2 regions of the Micromonospora sp. NPDC005161 genome follow, and region 2 is predicted to be linked to the other one. Evidence: riboswitches for the same ligand, from Rfam matches in the RefSeq annotation. Region 2 holds a riboswitch; the other holds the start of a gene.
What was found. Region 2 has a riboswitch for cobalamin ahead of ACWD5O_RS20375 (acyl-CoA thioesterase). Riboswitches for the same ligand answer to the same signal wherever they lie in the genome.

Region 1: linked by a shared signal. The riboswitch ahead of cobO (cob(I)yrinic acid a,c-diamide adenosyltransferase) and the one ahead of ACWD5O_RS20375 (acyl-CoA thioesterase) in region 2 are both predicted to bind cobalamin.

The regions. Positions count from the first base shown of each region.
Region 1 covers NZ_JBSFYQ010000011.1:182,632-192,150, reverse strand. Annotated here, with positions in the region: gene paaI (hydroxyphenylacetyl-CoA thioesterase PaaI) at 1-88, opposite strand, end outside; gene ACWD5O_RS13950 (AMP-binding protein) at 120-1,181, opposite strand; gene ACWD5O_RS13945 (MarR family winged helix-turn-helix transcriptional regulator) at 1,519-1,968, opposite strand; gene ACWD5O_RS13940 (MFS transporter) at 2,105-3,325, shown strand; gene ACWD5O_RS13935 (class I SAM-dependent methyltransferase) at 3,478-4,236, shown strand; gene ACWD5O_RS13930 (fluoride efflux transporter FluC) at 4,424-4,915, shown strand; gene crcB (fluoride efflux transporter CrcB) at 4,912-5,274, shown strand; gene cobO (cob(I)yrinic acid a,c-diamide adenosyltransferase) at 5,369-5,980, opposite strand; cobalamin riboswitch at 6,107-6,283, opposite strand; gene ACWD5O_RS13915 (hypothetical protein) at 6,559-6,894, opposite strand; gene ACWD5O_RS13910 (RNA polymerase sigma factor) at 7,021-7,596, shown strand; gene ACWD5O_RS13905 (hypothetical protein) at 7,589-8,308, shown strand; gene ACWD5O_RS13900 (hypothetical protein) at 8,437-8,931, shown strand; gene ACWD5O_RS13895 (hypothetical protein) at 8,958-9,519, shown strand, end outside.
Region 2 covers NZ_JBSFYQ010000020.1:119,308-128,826, reverse strand. Annotated here, with positions in the region: gene ACWD5O_RS20395 (hypothetical protein) at 1-1,524, shown strand, start outside; gene ACWD5O_RS20390 (hypothetical protein) at 1,517-3,172, shown strand; gene ACWD5O_RS20385 (DUF1877 family protein) at 3,353-3,877, opposite strand; partial or broken gene ACWD5O_RS20380 (RNA polymerase subunit sigma) at 3,929-4,045, opposite strand; cobalamin riboswitch at 4,425-4,638, shown strand; gene ACWD5O_RS20375 (acyl-CoA thioesterase) at 4,836-5,282, shown strand; gene ACWD5O_RS20370 (LysE family translocator) at 5,286-5,912, shown strand; gene ACWD5O_RS20365 (DUF2306 domain-containing protein) at 5,975-6,634, opposite strand; gene ACWD5O_RS20360 (response regulator) at 6,736-7,395, opposite strand; gene ACWD5O_RS20355 (sensor histidine kinase) at 7,392-8,531, opposite strand; partial or broken gene ACWD5O_RS20350 (hypothetical protein) at 8,671-8,878, opposite strand; gene ACWD5O_RS20345 (hypothetical protein) at 8,959-9,189, shown strand; gene ACWD5O_RS20340 (metallophosphoesterase) at 9,232-9,519, opposite strand, start outside.

The DNA.
Region 1 (9,519 bases), on a different contig from region 2:
TCACCCGCATCCGGGCCACCGCCGCGCCGTCGCCGGCCTCGACCAGCTCGATGCCGAGACCGCGCGAGGCCACGTCGGCGGCGAACATGTCGTACGCCGGGTTGCGCTGTTCCGCCACGTCAGCCGGCCCGCCGCTGGTCGACGATTCGCCGCATCTTGCCCACCGAACGCTCCACCGCGTCCGGGGCGAGCACCTCGACCGCCACGCTCACCCCGATGGTGTTCTTCACCAGCTCCACCAGGGTCGCGCCGGCGCGCTCGGCGGCGTCCACGGCGACCTCGGCCCGCCGCTCCACCCGCACCGTCAGGGTGTCCAGCCGGCCCTGCCGGTCGAGTACGCACTGGAAGTGCGGCGACAGCTGCGGGGTCCGCAGGATCAGCTCCTCGATCTGGGTCGGGAAGAGGTTCACCCCGCGCACGATCATCATGTCGTCCGTCCGGCCGGTGATCTTCTCGATCCGGCGCATCGGGCGGGCGGTGCCGGGCAGCAGCCGGGTCAGGTCCCGGGTCCGGTAGCGGACGACCGGCATCGCCTCCTTGGTCAGCGAGGTGAGCACCAGCTCGCCCTGCTCGCCGTCGGGCAGCACCGCGCCGGTGAGCGGGTCGATGATCTCCGGATAGAAGTGGTCCTCCCAGAGGTGCAGCCCGTCCTTGGTCTCGACGCACTCGGTGGCCACACCCGGGCCCATCACCTCGGAGAGCCCGTAGATGTCGACCGCGTGGATGTCCAGCCGGTGCTCCATCTCCCGGCGCATGTCCTCGGTCCACGGTTCCGCGCCGAAGATGCCCACCCGCAGCGAGGTCGCCCGGGGGTCGAGGCCCTGGCGCTGCATCTCGTCCACGATGGCCAGCATGTAGCTGGGCGTGACCATGATGACCTCGGGTTCGAAGTCGCGGATCAGCATGACCTGGCGTTCGGTCATGCCGCCGGAGACCGGGATGACGGTGCAGCCCAGCTCCTCGGCCCCGTAGTGCGCGCCGAGCCCGCCGGTGAACAGCCCGTAGCCGTACGCAACGTGCACGCGGTCGCCCGGACGGCCGCCGGACGCGCGGATCGACCGGGCCATCAGCCGGGCCCAGGTCCGCAGGTCGTCGCGGGTGTAGCCGACCACGGTCGGCCGGCCGGTGGTGCCGGAGGAGGCGTGCAGCCGGGCGACCCGCTCGCGGGGCACGGCGAACATGCCGAACGGGTAAGTTGTCCCGCAGCTCCGCCTTGCCCGTGAACGGGAAACGGGCCAGGTCGTCGAGGTCGCGGCAGTCGTCGGGATGCACCCCGGCCGCGTCGAACGCCCGACGGTAGTGCGGCACGTTGTCGTACGCGTGCCGCAACGACCAGCGCAGCCGCTCGCGTTGCAGGGCGCGCAGCTCGTCGATGCCGGCGCGCTCGATCGGCTCCAGCTCCTCGGGACGAGGGGTGCGGTCCTGCATCGCCTGCCTCCTTCGTGCGACGGGCCCGGCCGGGCTCCGGGTACCGTACGCCCGGCCTGGTGGGCCGACCATCGCCGCCCCGGAGTGGAGTCAGCGGGCGGTAGGCAAGCGGTGCAGCGCGGCCACCAGCGGGGCCAGCTCCGGGGTGGCCTCCCCTTCGGCCAGTGCGGACGTCAGCACCTCGTCGTGGGTGGGTCTGGCGTGGGCGAGCAGCTCGGAGCCGGCCGGGGTCAGCTCGGTGTAGATGCCGCGCCGGTCGTCGGCGCAGAGGATCCGGGTGAGCAGGCCGCGCTGTTCCAGACGGGTGACCAGGCGGGTGGTCGCGCTGCTGGAGAGCGCGGCGGCGCGGGCGAGTTGGCTCATCCGCATGTGCCAGCCGTCCTGTCGGGAGAGCGCGTCGAGCACCGTGTACTCGACGACGGACAGGTCATGGGTGGCCTGCAACGCCCGCTCCAGGGACGTCTCGATCAGCCCGTGCAGGGCGGCGAGGGTGCGCCAGCCCTGCGCGCGGATCTCGACCGCGTCGTCGGCGATGCCCATGACGGCCTCCTGGGATGTGATCTGACCGGCCCCAGGCTACCACGCTTGCGCCTATATGAAGCGCGTGCAACTATCTCGTTGTTGGCGCGGGTAGTTGCACGCGCCGAATATCTGACCCCTCCCCGATGGGAAGACCATGCCCGTACGCCCCACGTCCATGCCGCCCGGCCTGATCGCGCTGGCCCTCGGCGCCTTCGGCATCGGGCTCACCGAATTCGTCATCATGGGTCTGCTGCCCGAGGTGGCCGCCGACTTCGCGGTCACCGAGCCGGTGGCCGGCTGGCTGATCTCCGGCTACGGCCTCAGCGTGGCCGTCGGCGGGGTGGCCCTCACCGCCGCGGTCACCCGACTGCCCCGCAAACCGGTGCTGCTCGGGCTGATGGTGCTCTTCATCATCGGCAACCTGCTCTCCGCGGTCGCCGGCGACTACGGCGTGATGATGGCCGGCCGGATCGTCGCCGCGCTCTGCCACGGCGCGTTCTTCGGCATCGGCGCCGTGGTGGCCGCCGGACTGGTCGCGCCGGCCCGCCGGGCCGGCGCCATCGCGCTGATGTTCGCCGGGCTGACCATCGCGAACGTGCTCGGCGTCCCCTTCGGCACCCTCCTCGGCCAGCACGTCGGCTGGCGTTCGACGTTCTGGGCGATCACCGGCATCGGGGTGGTCGCGCTGATCGGGCTGGCCCTGCTCATCCCCGGCCGCGGCACCGTCGACGCCCAACGCCCGGCCGGTGGGCTGCGCGGCGAACTGCGGGCCTTCACCCACCCGCAGGTCTGGCTCTCCCTGGTGATCACCGTGCTGGGCTTCGGCGGCATGTTCGGCGCGTTCACCTACATCGCCTACACGCTCACCGAGGTCAGCGGCTTCGCCACCAGCGCGGTGCCGTGGCTGCTGGTCCTCTTCGGCGTAGGGCTCTTCGTCGGAAACCTCCTCGGCGGCCGGGCGGCGGACGTGTCGCTGTCGCGCACCCTGATCACCGTCCTGGCCGTACTCACCGTGGTGCTCGTCGGGTTCGCCCTGACCGCGTCGAGCCCGGTGCTGACCGTCGCCTCGCTGGTGCTGATGGGCGCGTTCGGCTTCGCGACCGTCCCGCCGCTGCAGATGCGGATCATGCGGTACGCGCACCAGGCGCCCACCCTCGCGTCGGGCGCGAACATCGCGGCGTTCAACCTCGGCAACGCGCTGGGCGCCTGGGTCGGCGGGGTGACCATCGCCGCCGGGCTCGGCTACACCGCACCGATCTGGGCCGGCGCCGCGCTCACCCTGGCCGGCCTCGGTGTCCTACTCGGGGCGCTCCGGCTGGCCCGCCGCAGCGGGGCGCCGACGGCCGACGCGGACCTGGCACCGACCGCGGCCTGACCCGCGGCGGCAGTCGCGCGAGAGGAGAGCCGGGCCGGGCGGATGACCGACCCGGCTCCCCTGTGATCATCGCTCTGCCATGTTCTCGCAATTGCAAGTTATGTGCAACAAGGTCTGGACAAGTGTCTCGTTCGGTAACTAGCCTGATCCATATGACTCCTTACATCACGGATCCGTCGGCGTGGCAGGAGAGCTGGGACCGCCAGCAGGAGGCGTACCTACCGGACCGGGAGCACCGGTTCGCCGCCATGCTCGACGCCGTCGACGCGGTCCGCGACGGCCGGCCGCCGCGCGTGCTCGACCTGGCCGGCGGCACCGGCACCATCTCGCTGCGGGCGTTGACGCGTTTCCCCACCGCCGAGGTGACCCTGCTGGACCTCGACCCGGCGCTGCTGGCCATCGCCCGCGCCTCGCTGAACGACCGGGCCACCGTCGTCACCGCCGACCTCGGCGCCCCCGAATGGCGATCCGCCCTGCCTCACGACGAGTACGACGCCGTGCTCACCGCCACCGCGCTGCACTGGCTGCCGGCCGAGCGGCTCGGCCGGCTCTACGGCGAGGTCCGCGATCTGCTGCGGCCGGGAGGGATCTTCGTCAACGCCGACCACATGCCCGACGACACCCTGCCGGAGCTGACCAAGCGGCTGCTCGACCGGGCGCGGGACCGGCGGGCCGCCCGGTACGCCGCCGGGTCCGTGCTGTCCTGGTCGGACTGGTGGGACCGGGCCGGCGCCGATCCGGTGCTCGCCCCGCTGGTCGCCGAGCGGCACGCCATCTACCCGACCGGGCACAGCCCCGAGTGGAACCCCCCGGCCTCCTGGCACCTGGCCGCGCTGACCGCGGCCGGCTTCAGCGAGGTCGGCACGGTGTGGCGCGGCGGCACGGACGCCGCGGTCGCCGGGGTGCGCTGACCCACCAGCCCCGCCGGCCGGCGTCTGCCGCGCCGGTCGGCCCGGCGCTCGGTGGGTGGACGATATACTGACGCCGGAGCAGGAGCGCTCCCGGCGGTGGGGCCCGCCGTCCCGGGGACACCGGGAGAACCGCGACGCCGCTCGCCAACGGTCCCTGCCAGTGACACCGTGCTGGTGGGGAGGCATCATGTCCGGACCGCTCGACCCGCGTACCGACCCCGACGTCGACCTGCGCGTCCCCGCCGACCGTGGCGAGCTGAAGGCTCATCCCGCGGCATTGCTCGCGGCGATCGCGGCGGGCGGGGTGCTCGGCGCGCTGGCCCGGGCCGGCCTGCAACACGCCCTCCCCCACGCGCGGACCGGTTTCCCGTGGGCGACCTTCGGCATCAACCTGACCGGCTGCCTGCTGATCGGCGTCCTCATGGCGGTGCTCGGGCACGTCGGCGGCGGTCGACCGCTGGTCCGCCCGTTCCTCGGGGTCGGGGTGCTCGGCGGGTTCACCACCTTCTCCACCTACGCCGTGGACGTGCAGCAGGCGGTGGTCGCGGGCGCCCCGGTCACCGCGCTGGCGTACCTGGCCGCGACGGTGCTCGGCGCCCTGGTCGCGGTGTGGCTGGGTGACGCCGCCGCCGCTCGACTGCTCGACCGGGACCGCGACGACGGGCGGGCCGTCCGGTGACCGTGCTGCTCATCGTGCTCGGGGCGGCCGTCGGCGCGCCGCTGCGCTACCTCACCGACCGGGCCGTGCAGGCCCGGCACCACTCGGCGTTCCCGTGGGGGACGTTGACCGTCAACGTGTTCGGATCGCTGCTGCTCGGCGTACTCGTCGGGCTGCCGGCCGGCCCGGCGGTCAGCGCGCTGCTCGGCACCGGCTTCTGCGGCGCGCTGACCACCTACTCCACCTTCAGCTACGAGACGCTGCGGCTGACCAGGACCGGCAACCGGCTCCTCGCGCTGGCCAACGTGCTGGGCAGTGTGACCGCCGGGCTCGCCGCCGCGACCGTCGGCTACGTCCTCGCCCGGGCCCTGACCGGCTGACCCGTTCCCGGCCAGCGGAGACCGCTGCGGCCGTCCGGGCCGGCGCGGTCGTCGCCCATCGGGCGGGGCAGCGGCCACGACTCGGCGGCGGCGCTCACCACTCGATGCCCTTCTGGCCCTTCTGGCCGGCGTCCATCGGGTGCTTGACCTTGGTCAGCTCGGCCACCAGGTCGGCGGCGGCCACCAGGCGCGGGTCGGCGTCCCGGCCGGTGATGACCACGTGTTGGAAGCCGGGACGGTCGGCCAGGGTGGCCACCACCTCGTCGACGTCCACCCAGCCCCACGTCATCGGGTAGGTGAACTCGTCCAGCACATACAGCCCGTAGCGCTCGGCGGCCAGGTCGCGTTGGATCTGCCGCCAACCCTCCAGGGCGTCCGCGGCGTGATCGGCGTCGCCGCCACGCTGGATCCAGGACCAGCCCTCGCCCATCTTGTGCCACGCCACCGGCGCGCCGTGACCGGTGCGCTCGTGCACCTCGCCGAGGGCCCGGAAGGCGTTCTCCTCCCCCACCCGCCACTTGGCGCTCTTGACGAACTGGAACACCCCGACCGGCAGGCCGGCTGCCCACGCCCGCAGCGCCAGCCCGAAGGCGGCGGTGGACTTTCCCTTCATCTGTCCGGTGTGGACCATCAGCAGCGGCCGGTGACGTCGCTGCCGGGTGGTCAAACCGTCGGCGGGCACCGTGCTCGGCTTTCCCTGCGGCATCAGGCGGTACGACCGGGGCCGGGTGCGGCGGTGGGTGCGGCGGAGAGCCCGCCGAGCGGATCATGACGGTGTCCGTCAATGAAAGAGACGCCGTGCGTCATCGGGTCCTCCTCGGGTGTCCACGCCCTGGGGTACATCCCGACGGCCGAAGTATCCTGGCTTCCGGATCGACGCTCTCCCCCGGCCTTCCAACCGCAGACACGCGGCCGTGACTCACGAGGGGGGATCGCTCCCCGGTGACAGTGGCGGGACCGCGTCGGAATCACACCGACTTCCTTCACTGCCGTCAGGCCGCGAATGCTGCCACACCCGTCCGTCGCCGGTCAACGCCGACCCCGGCCTGGCCAGGCGAATGACTCTCATCGATATCTGGCGGTTGAGGCGTGCTCGGACGCCGCATCGGAACGCCCCGGGTCAATGCGACGCGTCCTTTGCTCTGCTTCAGCCAGCGCAACAGTGACGACGCCTTTTCGTTGCGCCCGGGTAAGCAGAGCAAAGGGTGCGCACACGTCCTCTGGCCTGCCCCGATCGCCCGGTGGGACGGCGGCTCACGGCCACCTCGACGGACGCGGCCACGCTCAGCGGGCGTGGCGTTCCGGGTGGGCACGGCTCCAGGTGCGCATCCGTTCCGGGTAGCCGGTGCGGGCCGCCTCGTACAGCGGCACCGCGTGCTTGCGGGCGATGGCGCCCGCCGCACGCGGGGTGCCGGTACGGCGACGGATCCACTCGCCGTCGTGTGCGATCGCCACCACCGTGGTGTCGGTGGCGGTGGTCTCCGGCTCCAGGTAGAACTCCACCCCCCGCCGGCTGGCGATGAACGCCTCGAGCGCGGCGAGGTCGTCCCGGGTCGCCTCCCGGTCCAGCTTCGTGGGGGTCGCCTCGGCGCCCCGGGCCCGCCGACTGAACCAGCCCATGACCGACTCCTCTCCTCGACGCCCATCCAGTGCACCACCGTTTCCTGGCAATACGCTGCACGCCGGGTGAGAGTGGGCTGACCGAGCCGCGGCTGGAACCCGCAGCGCGTGAGCGGTGTCATGAAGGTGACCCAACCGGAGGTACCCCTGGACGACGACGTGCTCGTCACCCGCGCTCGGGCAGGTGACCTGGAGGCGTACGACCTCCTGGTCGCCCGGCACACCGCGTCCGCGTACCGGACGGCGGTGCTACTCGGCGCGGGCTCGGACTCCGAGGACGTCATCCAGGAGGCCTTCGTGAAGGGGTACCGAAAGCTCTCCCGCTACCGGGCGGAGTCGTCGTTCCGCTCGTGGCTGCTGGCGATCGTCGCCAACGAGACCCGCAACCTGCACCGGTCACGCACCCGCCGCGACGGCCTCGTCCTGCGGGCCGCGGCGGCGAACCCGGCTTCGGAGATCGCCGAGGACGACGCGGTCGGCGCGGTCCTCGCCGGGGAGCGCCGCGCCGTGCTGGTGGACGCTCTGCGCCAACTGCCGGTACGCGACCGTGAGGTGATCGTCTGCCGGTTCTTCCTCGATCTCAGCGAGGAGGAGACGGTGGCGACGTTGGGCTGGCCGCGGGGCACGGTGAAGTCGCGGACGTCCCGGGCATTGGCGAAGCTCCGCGGCTTGCTCGACCGCGAGGAGGTCCGGAGTGGATGACCTCGAGAGGGAGCTGCGTGGCCTCTCCACCTGGCTGGAGACACCCGACGCGCCCGACGTGACCACGCGCGTACGCGCTCGGCTCACCGAGCCCCCGTCCCGGCGGCGTCGGTGGCGCGCCTACGCGGCGGCGGCGCTCGTCGCCCTGCTCGTGGCGGTGCTACCACCGGGACGGGCGGCCCTCGCCGACGCCGTCGCGGGGCTGCTGCGCTTCGCCGGAGTCACCGTTGTCACGTCGCCCGACCCGGTGCTGCCCACCGGCACCCCGTCGCCGTTGCCCGCGCAGCGAACCGCGGCCCTGGATGAGGCGCAACGGGCGGTGCGCTTCCCGATCCGCCTACCGGCGAAGCTCGGTCCGCCCGAGCGGGTGCTGGTCGCCGATCCCGACGACACGGGCGCCTACCGGGTGGCCACGCTGCTCTACCACGGGGGCGCGCTGCGCATCGACGCCTTCGATGGTCGGCTCGACCTGGCGTTCCACAAGCAGACCAGCCGGCCGGGAGCGGAGTGGGTCCAGGTCGACGGCGACTTCGCCGTCTGGGTCGGCGGCCCGCACGTCCTGGCCTACGTGGATCGCACCGGACAGGTCCGGATGGAGACCGCCCGGCTCGCCGCCTCGACCCTGATCTGGCAGGGGGCCGACGCGAGCTACCGGCTGGAGGGCGACCTCACGAGGGCCGAGGCGATCGAGATCGCCGAATCGCTGGACTAGGCGTACTCCCAGGAAAGCTCGGACGGGGAACTTGGCGGGCGCGTCCGGTGTCTTGATGGTGCGAGGACGTTCTGACTCATCGACAGGTATTCGGAAGGGGCGAGATGGGTGCATGGGGCAGGTTGCTGATGGGGTCGGTGCTCCTGCTGACGGCGTGCACGACGGCCGGCCGGTCGGCCACGCCGGTCGACGCGCCGACCAGCACGACCTCCGCGACCGCAGCGACGGGTTGCGGCCCGCGGATCGAGACGGGGTCCCTGCCCGACTGGGCGGACGCCGGGTTCAGCGGGGACGCCCGGGTCCCGCACGTCTTCGGCGCGAAGGGCGACATCGTGGCGGTGCTGTTCGCTCACCCGCTCGCTCAGGTCAGACAGGACGGGTCGAACAACAAGATCCTCTGGGTCTCCCGCCCTGCCTCGACATCGTCCGAGACGACGTCGCCGAAGGCCCTGGCGATCACCGCGACGCTGTACGGCACCGACACCAGGGTGACCCGCGAGGTCGCCGGCGGTCCGGGTCCGTCGATCATCGACATGCCGCACGCGGGTTGCTGGAAACTCGAACTCCGCTGGTCCGGGCACACCGACACGATGGATCTGGTCTACACCGACCGGCTGCCCTAGACACGTCGCCCCCTAGGCTGCGGGACGTGCCCAAGGACGTGCGGGAGGCGGCGGCCCGTAACAACGCCGAATGGTGCGACGTGGTCTGCGGCAGCCACGGGCTGGCCGGCCGGACCGACGCGGACGCCTGGTCGGTCCCCCGCCGCTCCCCAACCTGGTACCCGGACGCGGTCACGCTGCGCCCCGGCGTCGACGTCGATGCCCTGCTGGCCCGGATCGACGCCAGGCCCGGCGCCTCGGTGAAGGACAGCTTCGCCGACCTCGATCTGTCCCGGTACGGCTTCCGGGTGCTCTTCGACGCACAGTGGATCCACCGACCACCGCTGGATCCGCCCACCGGCGCTCCGCTGACCCCGGTCACCACGCCGACGGAACTCGCCGTCTGGGCGGCGGCGCACGGCGGCGGGTCGCTGTTCCGGCCGGCACTGCTGGCCGACCCCGGGGTACGGATACTGGCCCGGTACGACGACCGGGGCACGGTTCTGGGCGGCGCGGTGGTCAGCGGCGACAGCGCGTACGGGGTCTCCAACCTGTTCGCCCACACGGTGGACCCCCGCGAGATCTGGCACGGCGTCCTCGCCACCGTGC
Region 2 (9,519 bases):
CTGTACCGACTGTTGAAGGGCATCCTGTCCAGCCGGCCGGAGTCGCGCCAACCGTCCAACGTGAGCCGGCTACTCCGCGAGGAACAGGCCCGATGGCTGCTACAGGCCGCCCTGCTCGCGCTCTTGACCGAACGCAGCAGGCCGTTGGGTGACGTCGAGCAGGGCGAGCACCGCATCCTTCGGCCCCCGCCAGCCGGCACCTCCGAAGCCCACGACTGCCGAGAACTCGTCGTGTCCGTGCTGCGCCAGTACGAGCCGCAGCTCGAGTCGTACGCGGACCTGCTCGACGTGGCCCTCAACAACTACCTCCTGGTCACCGCCCTCGACCTGACCAAGGACGACCACCTGCTGAGCTACGACGCGCCGGTACATCTGACCGAGCAGGGCCGCGCCGCCGACCGCGCCAGCGTCTGGTCCCGCTCGACTTCGGCCCGTTACCGCATCCAGTACCTGGCGCGGATCCCCGCGAGCCTGCGCTCCTACCACGTGGTCGCCGAAACCGAGCCCGGCGTCCATATCGAGGCGATGTCTCTCGTGACCGACGTGGACGAGGCGAACGCGACGGAGTTGACCGCGGATCTGCGCGCCCTCGCCGACCGGCAACGCAGGCACAAGCCGGGGCGGCAGACCGAGGCCCGCCTCCTGGAACTCGAACTGCAGTCAGCGCTGGGTCGCCTCTCCGAACTTCTCCGATCCCGGCGATGGGACGCCAGCCAGGCCGGGCTGGAGATGACGGACGCCGCGCTTCGGGGCAGCAGCCGGTTGGCGGACCTCTACCTGTCGGCTGAGCCGCTGGTCAACGAGCAGGACAGGATCGAGGCGCCCCTGCTGACCAACCCCACCCTGACCGCCGACAATCTCGATCAGGCGGCCGACGAGATCGAAGCACAGCAGCTCGGTTCCGACTTCTCCGTGGAGAACGACCAGGCGAGCAGCCGGGCGCACGCCTACTGGCGGCGCACCTCACCCCGATCGTCCGACGGCGAACACACCTCCGTGACCTGCACGCTGACCCTGCGAGACGCGACCGGGGTGCGCCCAGGCAGCGTCATCGCCTTCGCCCTCGCCGTGGCCACCACGATCTACCTGGTCGGCGCTCTGCTCGCCGGAAGTCCGTGGCCCTACGGCCGTTCCGCCAACGGATCCTCGAACGCGGACGCGGTGGTCGCGGTACTGCTGCTGGTGCCCGGATTCCTCTACACGAGGCTCGACCTCCCGATGCGACACACGATTCTCGGGCACCTTCGGCGACAGTCCCGGCGCCTGGCGCACCTGTCCATCGCGTCGGCCGTGGGAGCCTCCGCCGTCATCGCCACCGACGTCCACGGCCCCGCGCTGGGCGGGATGCTCGCCCTGACGACGGCGCTGCCTCTTCTGGCGGCGGCCATCCTGCACCGGCGCCTTGCCAAGCACCGCGACCTCGCACCCGCCCGCCTGTCTGCTCCGAGATGGCTTCTTACGCCGGCCGCCAAGCCAGTGCCGACGGACGCCGTTTTCCAATCGACTGGATGGCATCATGAGTGACGAAGAAGAAGCCTCCCCCGCCGCGCTGGCCGATCTCGCCCGAGCCGGATTTCTGATGGCGAGGCAGTCCCTGATGCAGGTGAACTTCGAGGTGCACCACGTCCTGGACCGGGGCGGCTACCTCCGTGACCTGTTCGACGACCGGGTTGCTGCCGGCCGGTCTCCGCTACCGCAACCCGACCATGGCATGGCGAACGGCAGCCGCGAAGCGCCGCCACCACCGGGCCAGACTCCGCGCGAGACCCTCTCCGCCGCCGCGCACGGGGTCGGGCTGGTCATCGGGACGTACGTCGGCGCACTCCCGCAGGGCATGCAGCGCCGGCGCCGGGGCAGCGATCTTCCGGTGGCACTCAGAGTCGATGACCGGTCGTCCGACTCGTGGGTCTTCCAGGGCACCGCGTGGCCCAACCCGACCTTCATCTACGAGTCGGGGCAGAAGTTCGAGGGCCTCATCCTGATTCAGGAGAAGACCACCCGGCGCTCGAGCTTCCAGAGCCGGGCGATCGCCGAGTTGATCGCGGAGGTATCGAGGATCGCCGCCGAGCACAAGGCACCTCTACTGTCCGTGCAGGGCCCGGTTCAGCTGCCCGCTCGGCCCGACGACGGAGAATGGCCGGTACCATCCGTCGTCGCGGTGCGTTTCGCCATGGCGCTCCGACGTGCCGGCGCCGAACGGCGCCTCAAGCTCTCCGAGGCGTTCGCGGAGTTCGCCGGCAAACGCGGTTACGGGTTCTGGCGGGCCGACATCCGGCCGGGCCACCGGCAAGGCAACTGGTATCTGGTCCGCCCGCACGACCGGTCGAGGGCCGAGAAGTACGCGGCCCGGGCCCGATGGGACGACGTGGAACCGCGGTGTTCCCTGCCCATCACCTTCGTCGGACCCGCCCGCGTCGGATCGACCAGCGCGATCATGTCCTACCTTCGCGAGTTCCCCGAACTGGGTGTGCTGGCCTGCTCGATCATCTCGCTGGACGACCTCGCCTTCATCCACCTGCAACTCGCCGTCAACCGGCTCCCACCCGGAGGAACCCAGGAGTTCGAGAGTGACCTGCGCCGTCGTGTCCGATCGGCGGGCGGGGACGACATGGAGGGCCGGACCAGTGCTCCGCAGGAGTTGCTCCCCGAGATCCTGCCGCTGGTGACGGGAAACGGCAATGGCAAGCCCGGCCTTGACAAGCTCACCGGCTTGACTGACCGCGCAGGCGACTATCAGGTCCTCACCGGGCCGACCATGCTCGTTCGACACGAGGGGAATGACCGCATCCCGCTCTGGTTCTCCTGGCGGGCCGCGGGCACCGACGACGGTCTCGCCGCACCCCTGATCGCCTTCATGGACGCACTCGCGGTGACGGGCCTAGCTCCCGCCCGCGGGGGAGCGAAGGAGATCGGGGCCCAGCCGAATCTCGACTACCTGGTGTGCCGGGATGTCGGCGAGTCGACGCTGCGCGGGCGAGGGAAGATCACTCTTCCCCGCCGTGTCCTCCGTCAATTCGCGGACACCAGACCCGACGTCATCGGCCCCCGGATATCCACCAACCTGGAGGATGCCTGGCGCGTGGAACTGGGCCGATACGCGCTACCGGGCGGCGTGGAAGTCTCGGTGGCGTGGATGGAGTACCGCCTCAACAACTCGACGACCTTGATGTGATCCCAGCCGGTGCGGACATCAGGGCATGGTTGTCGGGGTTGCCGCGCCGACGGGGCCGCCGAAGACCACCGCGCCATGACCAGCGCATCCGCTGCGGTGACCTCTTCGGCGGACCCGAAGGGGTCGGCTATCGCCGTCACGTGACTGGCCCTGACGCACCCTATGCCGATGAGCGTGCGTTCAGTCGAGCCAGCAGATCACCGCATCGCCGTCTTTGGCGGCTGCGGCGAAGAAGCTTCGGGCGTCTGGCAGATAGTGCGCCACCCACGCCAGCTCGCCGGGTTTTTCCCAGGTACCAGGGTAAATCTCGGCGCGGTTCAACTCCTGCGGGTCGACGCCGCGGATGAGATCGTCTTCGGTGAGTGCGGCCAGTTGCGAGGCAGCAGCCGCTACCTGGACCGGTGTCAGATAGGAGGGCGGCCCGTAGCCCCAGTCGTCCTCAAGGTTTTCGAGGAAGTCGAACATCTCGTCGCTGTCGGGTTCGACGTCTGGCAACTCCACGAACCTCTCGGCTCCCAGGACCAGCGGAATCCCGAAGCCAAGCCGGTCGAGTAGGAAGTCGAGCCCGTTCCATGCCTTGTCGGTGGCGGTCCAGCGTCCGGAGTTGTCGTCCCGTTCCGTCATCGCGATCTCGTAGGCCCAGCCGAGGTTGGTCCTGGCACATTCCAGTTCGTCCGGGGAAACGCGCAGCCAGTTGCCGTTCATGCTCACGACGCCAGCCTAGAAGCCGGCTGCGACAGTTCCCGCAACAGCGGGCGCGGCGAGGAAACGCCGGACCTGCTGCTGCGTGGCGCGGATGAACCGAGCTGCCGTGTCCTGGTCGCCCCGACCCGCCGCGAGGGCCCACGCGGTAATTTCGTCACCATCCGTCACCTGGTACCTCCGTGTCCGGTGCCGCCGGCGTCAAGGGCTACGACATCCGCGGCCAAACAATACGACGGGTTGTAGTAGGTGTTCGGGTGAGCGTACGGGACGCCTTTCGCGGCCTCCGGTCACCGGTACGCGCGAATGGTGTCGCTGGATCAACCCGGTGCCGGTCAGCGACACCTCGAATGGCCTGGTCGCTGCCCGGGTCTGCGCCGGTGGCGGCGCGGCCGCGGCGTACGCGCCAGGTACGTGGTGGTCGACGCCCAGGACGAGGGGCAGTTGCGTGCGGTCAAAGAAGACGACGGATTTGAATATCTTCATCATGTGGATGACGACGCCCGCTCTGCCTCGCGGTCGCGTTGGCTGGGCTGCGTCGCGGACCCGCTATGCTCCTGACGGCGCTGGTTCGCCCGGTCGTGACTGGCTGGGCGTCGTAAGAGGGAACCCGGTGTGAGTCCGGGACTGCCCCGCAGCGGTGAGTGGGAACGACCGCCGTCATCAGCACTGGGCCCGAGGCCTGGGAAGCGACGGCCAGTAGGAGACCGGCGCAGCCGGCCATGCCCACGAGTCCGAAGACCTGCCCGTGCCGCGTACACAACCGTGTGCGCTGCCGTCGGCCTCGCGGGTGGGCTGAGCGGGTGACGTGCCGCGCGCGCTGTGCGTGGGTGCGTGCTCGTCAGCGTGTGTCCGCGTTCCGACGGTGTGGTTTCCCGAGGGACGGACTACCGCTGTGCACGACACCGCCACGATCGCCGGCCGAGCGCCGTCGGCCTCACACCTGACCCTGTCGCAGATCATGGATCAGCACCACACCAACCTCATGGGTACGGTGCACGGTGGCCGGATCCTCAACCTCATCGACTCCGTCGCCGGGGTGGTCGCCGCCCGCCATTCCGACGGACCGGCCGTCACCGCCGCCATCGACGAGACCGCGTTTCTCCGGGCGGTCCGGGTTGGCGACGTGGTCCATGTGGACGCTCGCATCACGTGGGCCGGGCGCAGCTCGATGGAGGTTGCGGTCAAGGTGACCGCTGACCGGTGGGACCGGGCGGTGCCGCCCACCGACGTGGCCACCGCGCACCTGGTGATGGTCGCCATCGATGACAACGGCCAGCCGCGTACGGTGCCGCCGCTGCTGCCGGAAACCGACGGTGACCGGCGCCGGTACCGAGAGGCGGAGATCCGCCGGGAGCACCGGTTGACTCTGAGGCGGGCGCTGCTTGACGGCGCCGGGGAGGGCTGAGACGTGCTCGGCCTCTCCGTGCCGGCATTGGCCGGCTACCTGGCCGCGATCGTCGTCCTCATGGTGACTCCCGGCCCGGACATGATGTTCGTGCTGGCCAACGCCACCTGCTACGGCGCTCGCGCCGGGGTGGTGGCCGCGCTCGGCGTCGCCGCGGGGGAGGCGGTGCATGTGGCGGCGGTCGTCTGCGGTCTCGCCGCGGTGATCTCAGCCTCGCCGGTGCTGTTCACGGCAATCCGCTGGCTTGGCGCGGCATACCTGATCATCCTCGCGGTGCAGGCCCTGCGTGGCGCCGGCACTTCGGCTTCCGATGCGTCGCAGCCCGGTGGTCGTGCCGGGCGCGCCTTCCTGCGTGGACTGGTCACCAACCTGCTCAACCCCAAGATGATTTTGTTCAGCGTGGCGTTCCTGCCCCAGTTCGTCGATCCGGCGGCGGGCAACACCACCGCCCAGCTGGTGCTCCTTGGCGCGCTGTTCGTCACGGTGCAGCTCACGGTCGACATCGCCTTGGGCGCGGGCGCCGGGCGACTCGCCGGCCGGCTCGCCGACGGCCGCTGGCCGCGGCGGATCAACCGAGTCTGCGCGGTCGCGTTCGTCGCGCTCGGACTACGACTGGCGGTCGGCTCGTAGCGGCGGCAGCCAAGTGGCCGGCGGATTCGGCTCGTCGTCCCCGGGGTCGCCGTCGGACGATGTCATCGGGCAGCAGCACGCGGCTGACGAGCCGGTCGAGATGACGTTGCGCGGGCCGGACGACGCAGGTACCACTCGGCCACGGCAAGGTTGATCAACCAACCGGCGAGCACCAGGCCGGCGCGAACGTTCCCATCGGGCTGTTCGCCGGTCGCGACCAGGTACGGCGCGTGCGTGAACGCCTGGGTGCCGGCCCCGAGGCCGATCGCGTAGCCGCGCACCATCCAGCGGCGGTGCGGTGCGAAGTGCCGGCGTAGCGCGGCGGCGAGGCCGAGCAGGATCGAGCCGGCCATGGCCGAGCCGAAGACGAGCCGCATGCCGGCGAGCACGTCGTTGTCATGGGCCGGAAGGTCGTACGCGAACGCCATCCAGACGCCGGAGAGCGCGACCGTCAGTCCGCAGGGGACAAGCACCCGGCCGGCGAGGCGGTGCCAGCGGCGTCGACGCAGGCTGGGTACGAACTGGAAGGCTCCGAGAGTCGTGTAGACCACCGCGCCGACGATGTGCAGCACCACCGGCAGCGGGTCGGCGACGAAGCGAGCGTTCGCCGGGGTGACCTCCGGTCCGGTGCCCAGCTCGGTGAGCCGTCCCGCACCAGCGATCATCGGTATCAGGCCCAGCAGGATCAACGCGGCCGGTAGCCGCCACTCGCGCATCGTCATGCCATCGATGGTGGACGCGGCACCCGCCCCGGCTCATCAGCACATGGGCCGCAATCGGGCCGGCCCATGGTCGTACGCCGTCGTCGTACTTGTGCCGGTCACTAGCGTGTCCGCCTGCGGTTGGTCTCGTACGCCCACATCGCCACCTCGACCCGGTTACGCACACCGAGCTTGGTCATCAGGCTGGTGATGTGCGACTTGACCGTGCTCAACGTGATGTAGAGCTCGTCGGCGATCTCCTTGTTGGTGCGTCCCCGCGCGACGGCGACGAGTACCTGCTCCTCCCGGTCGGTGAGCGCCTCGATGGGCTGCTTCGGCGGCGCGGCTGGACCCGCGTCGGCGAACGCCTTCAGCAGCCGCGTGGTGACGCTCGGCGCGATCAGCGCATCCCCGTTGGCGGCCGCGTGCACGGCCTGGCTGAGCAGGTCGGGGCCAGCCTCCTTGAGCAGGAAGCCGCGGGCGCCGGCACGCAGTGCCGCGTACACGTACTCGTCGAGGTCGAAGGTCGTGATGACGACCACCGCGAGCGGCTCCGGGACCGATGGCCCGGCGAGCGCCCGGGTGGCCTCGATGCCGTCCATGCCGGGCATGCGAATGTCGAAGAGACACACGTCGGGGCGGAGTCGCTGGGCGAGCTCGACCGCTTGACGGCCGTCGCCAGCCCCACCGACGACCTCGATGCCGGGCTGAGTGTTCAGGATGATGGTGAGGCCGGTGCGGACGATCTCCTGGTCGTCCGCGACGAGCACGCGTACCGTCACGCGCCGACCCCCTCGCGCGGGAGCACGGCCGTGACGGTCCACCCACGGTCGGGATTGGGGCCGGCCTCGCAGGTGCCGCCGAGCAGGTCGGCGCGCTCCATCATGCCCACCAGGCCGAAACCGGGCGAGCCGGTCGGGCGGGCGGCGCCGGCCTCGCCGTCGTCGCTGACCCGCAGGCGTACGGAGGTGTCGTCGGCCGCGACGCTGACCTCGATGCGGGTGGCGTGGCGGGCGTGGCGACGGGCATTGGTGACCGACTCCTGAGCCAGGCGGTAGAGCGCGGAACCGACCGTGGGCGGAAGGTCGCCGAGGTCGCCGCGGAAGTCCACGTCGACGGCCGGCCCGGTGCGGAAGCGGCCGGCGAGCCGCTCGATGTCGGCGACCTGCGGGCTGGGTCCCAGGTCGGCGGGCTGGTTGCGGCGCAGGACGCGGACCATCGCGCGCATCTCGGTAAGCGCACGGGACGCCTCGGCCTCGATGACGCGGAGCGCCTCGACGGCGGCGCCGGGCTGGCTCGCCGAGGCGGCGATGCCGGCCTGGGCGCGGATCGCCATCGCCGACACGTGGTGGGCCACCGTGTCGTGCAGGTCACGGGCGAGCCGCTCGCGCTCCAACAGCTTCACCTGATCGAGCTCGCGCAGCCGGGCGGCGGCGCGGAAGCGGATCGCGGTGCCCAGCGTGGCGGCGGCGAACATCACCGCGAAGCCGGCGACCAGTTCGCCGCCATTGAGAGAGCCGGCCAGGCCGGCGGCGACCACCTTGGCGACCACGAAGAACGAACCGATCACGGCATCCCGGCCGGAGCCCCAGCGGAACAGCGCGGAGACCAGCAGGACCAGGAAGCTCGCCGTGAACATCTGGCAGGCATCGCCGGGCAGCACGAATGGGCCGACCGTCGTGAAGCCGAACGCGATCGCCACCATCGCGAGCGGCTCCGTACGCCGCCACAGGAGTGTGGGCAGCAGCGCGAGCGCGACGACGACGCAGCCCACCCGCCACGGCAGATCGGGCCGGAAGACCCCTTCCACCACGATCGCCGGCGCCAGGACGCCGATCAACGCCCAGTCGCGCCACACACGGGACGGGGCATGTGGCACACGTGGCTCGGCCAACACAGCGTGCAGGCGAGAGTGCATAGGACCATCGTACGAACGGTGGTGCGACTCCAGATCGGTCCAAAGTACGACTGATTTGTGACTTCTCATCGGAGGCCGGCTCGTTGATCTCTCGCGGCCAGCTACACCGGCCACGGTGGCCGCGGCCTGCACGGGCCGGTCAGCCCGGGTTGCCGCGCGGGATGACCAGCCCGGTCTCGTAGGCGACGACGATCGCCTGCGCCCGGTCCCGCAGGCCCAGCTTGCCCAGCAGCCGGCTCGGCCGCGATGACCCGGACGGCGTCGAACAGTCGCTCGGCGGTGACGTCCTTGAGCAGGAAACCGCTCGCCCCGGCGCCGAGGGCGTCGTGGACGTGCTCGTCGAGGTCGTCGCCCGGCAGGTCCTGCCCGGCTGCTGAGCTACGGCGTCGCCGCAGTGTCACGCGACACCGCCGGGTCCATCGCCACGATGCTCATCCTGCTGTACCCCGGGCCGATCCTGAGCGCAGTGGTCACGGACGCCCAGTGGCTGAAGCGCATCGACCGGATCTCACCGATGTCCGCCGGCCTGAAAATCCAGGCGACGAGGGCGCTGGAGTCGCTGACGGTCGGACCTTGGCAGGGCCTGGGCGTCCTGGCCCTGTGGGCGGCGGGCGCACTGCTGATCGGCCTGCTGTCGCTGCAGCTGCGCGACGCGTGATCCGACAACCACGCCGCCTCGACCGAATTCTGGCGGGGGCTTTCATCCGCCCTCGAGTCGGGTGACCAGGATCCGGCCGCCCTCGTACACGCCACCATCGATGGCGAGGACGCGGCCGTCGGCGTACCGCAGGGCCTCGCGCACCTCGTCGGGGGCCACCCCGAAGTGCTTGGTGAGCGTGCTGTGCCCGTGCACCAGCACCTCGCCACCGTACGTGCCGAGCATGGTGGCCACCGGGTCGTCCGGCTTGGCCGGCTCGCTGTCCCGGAACGCGCCACGGTCGCTCATCTGTCGGCAGAACGCCAGCCAGCCGGCGGCGTCCCGGTTGGC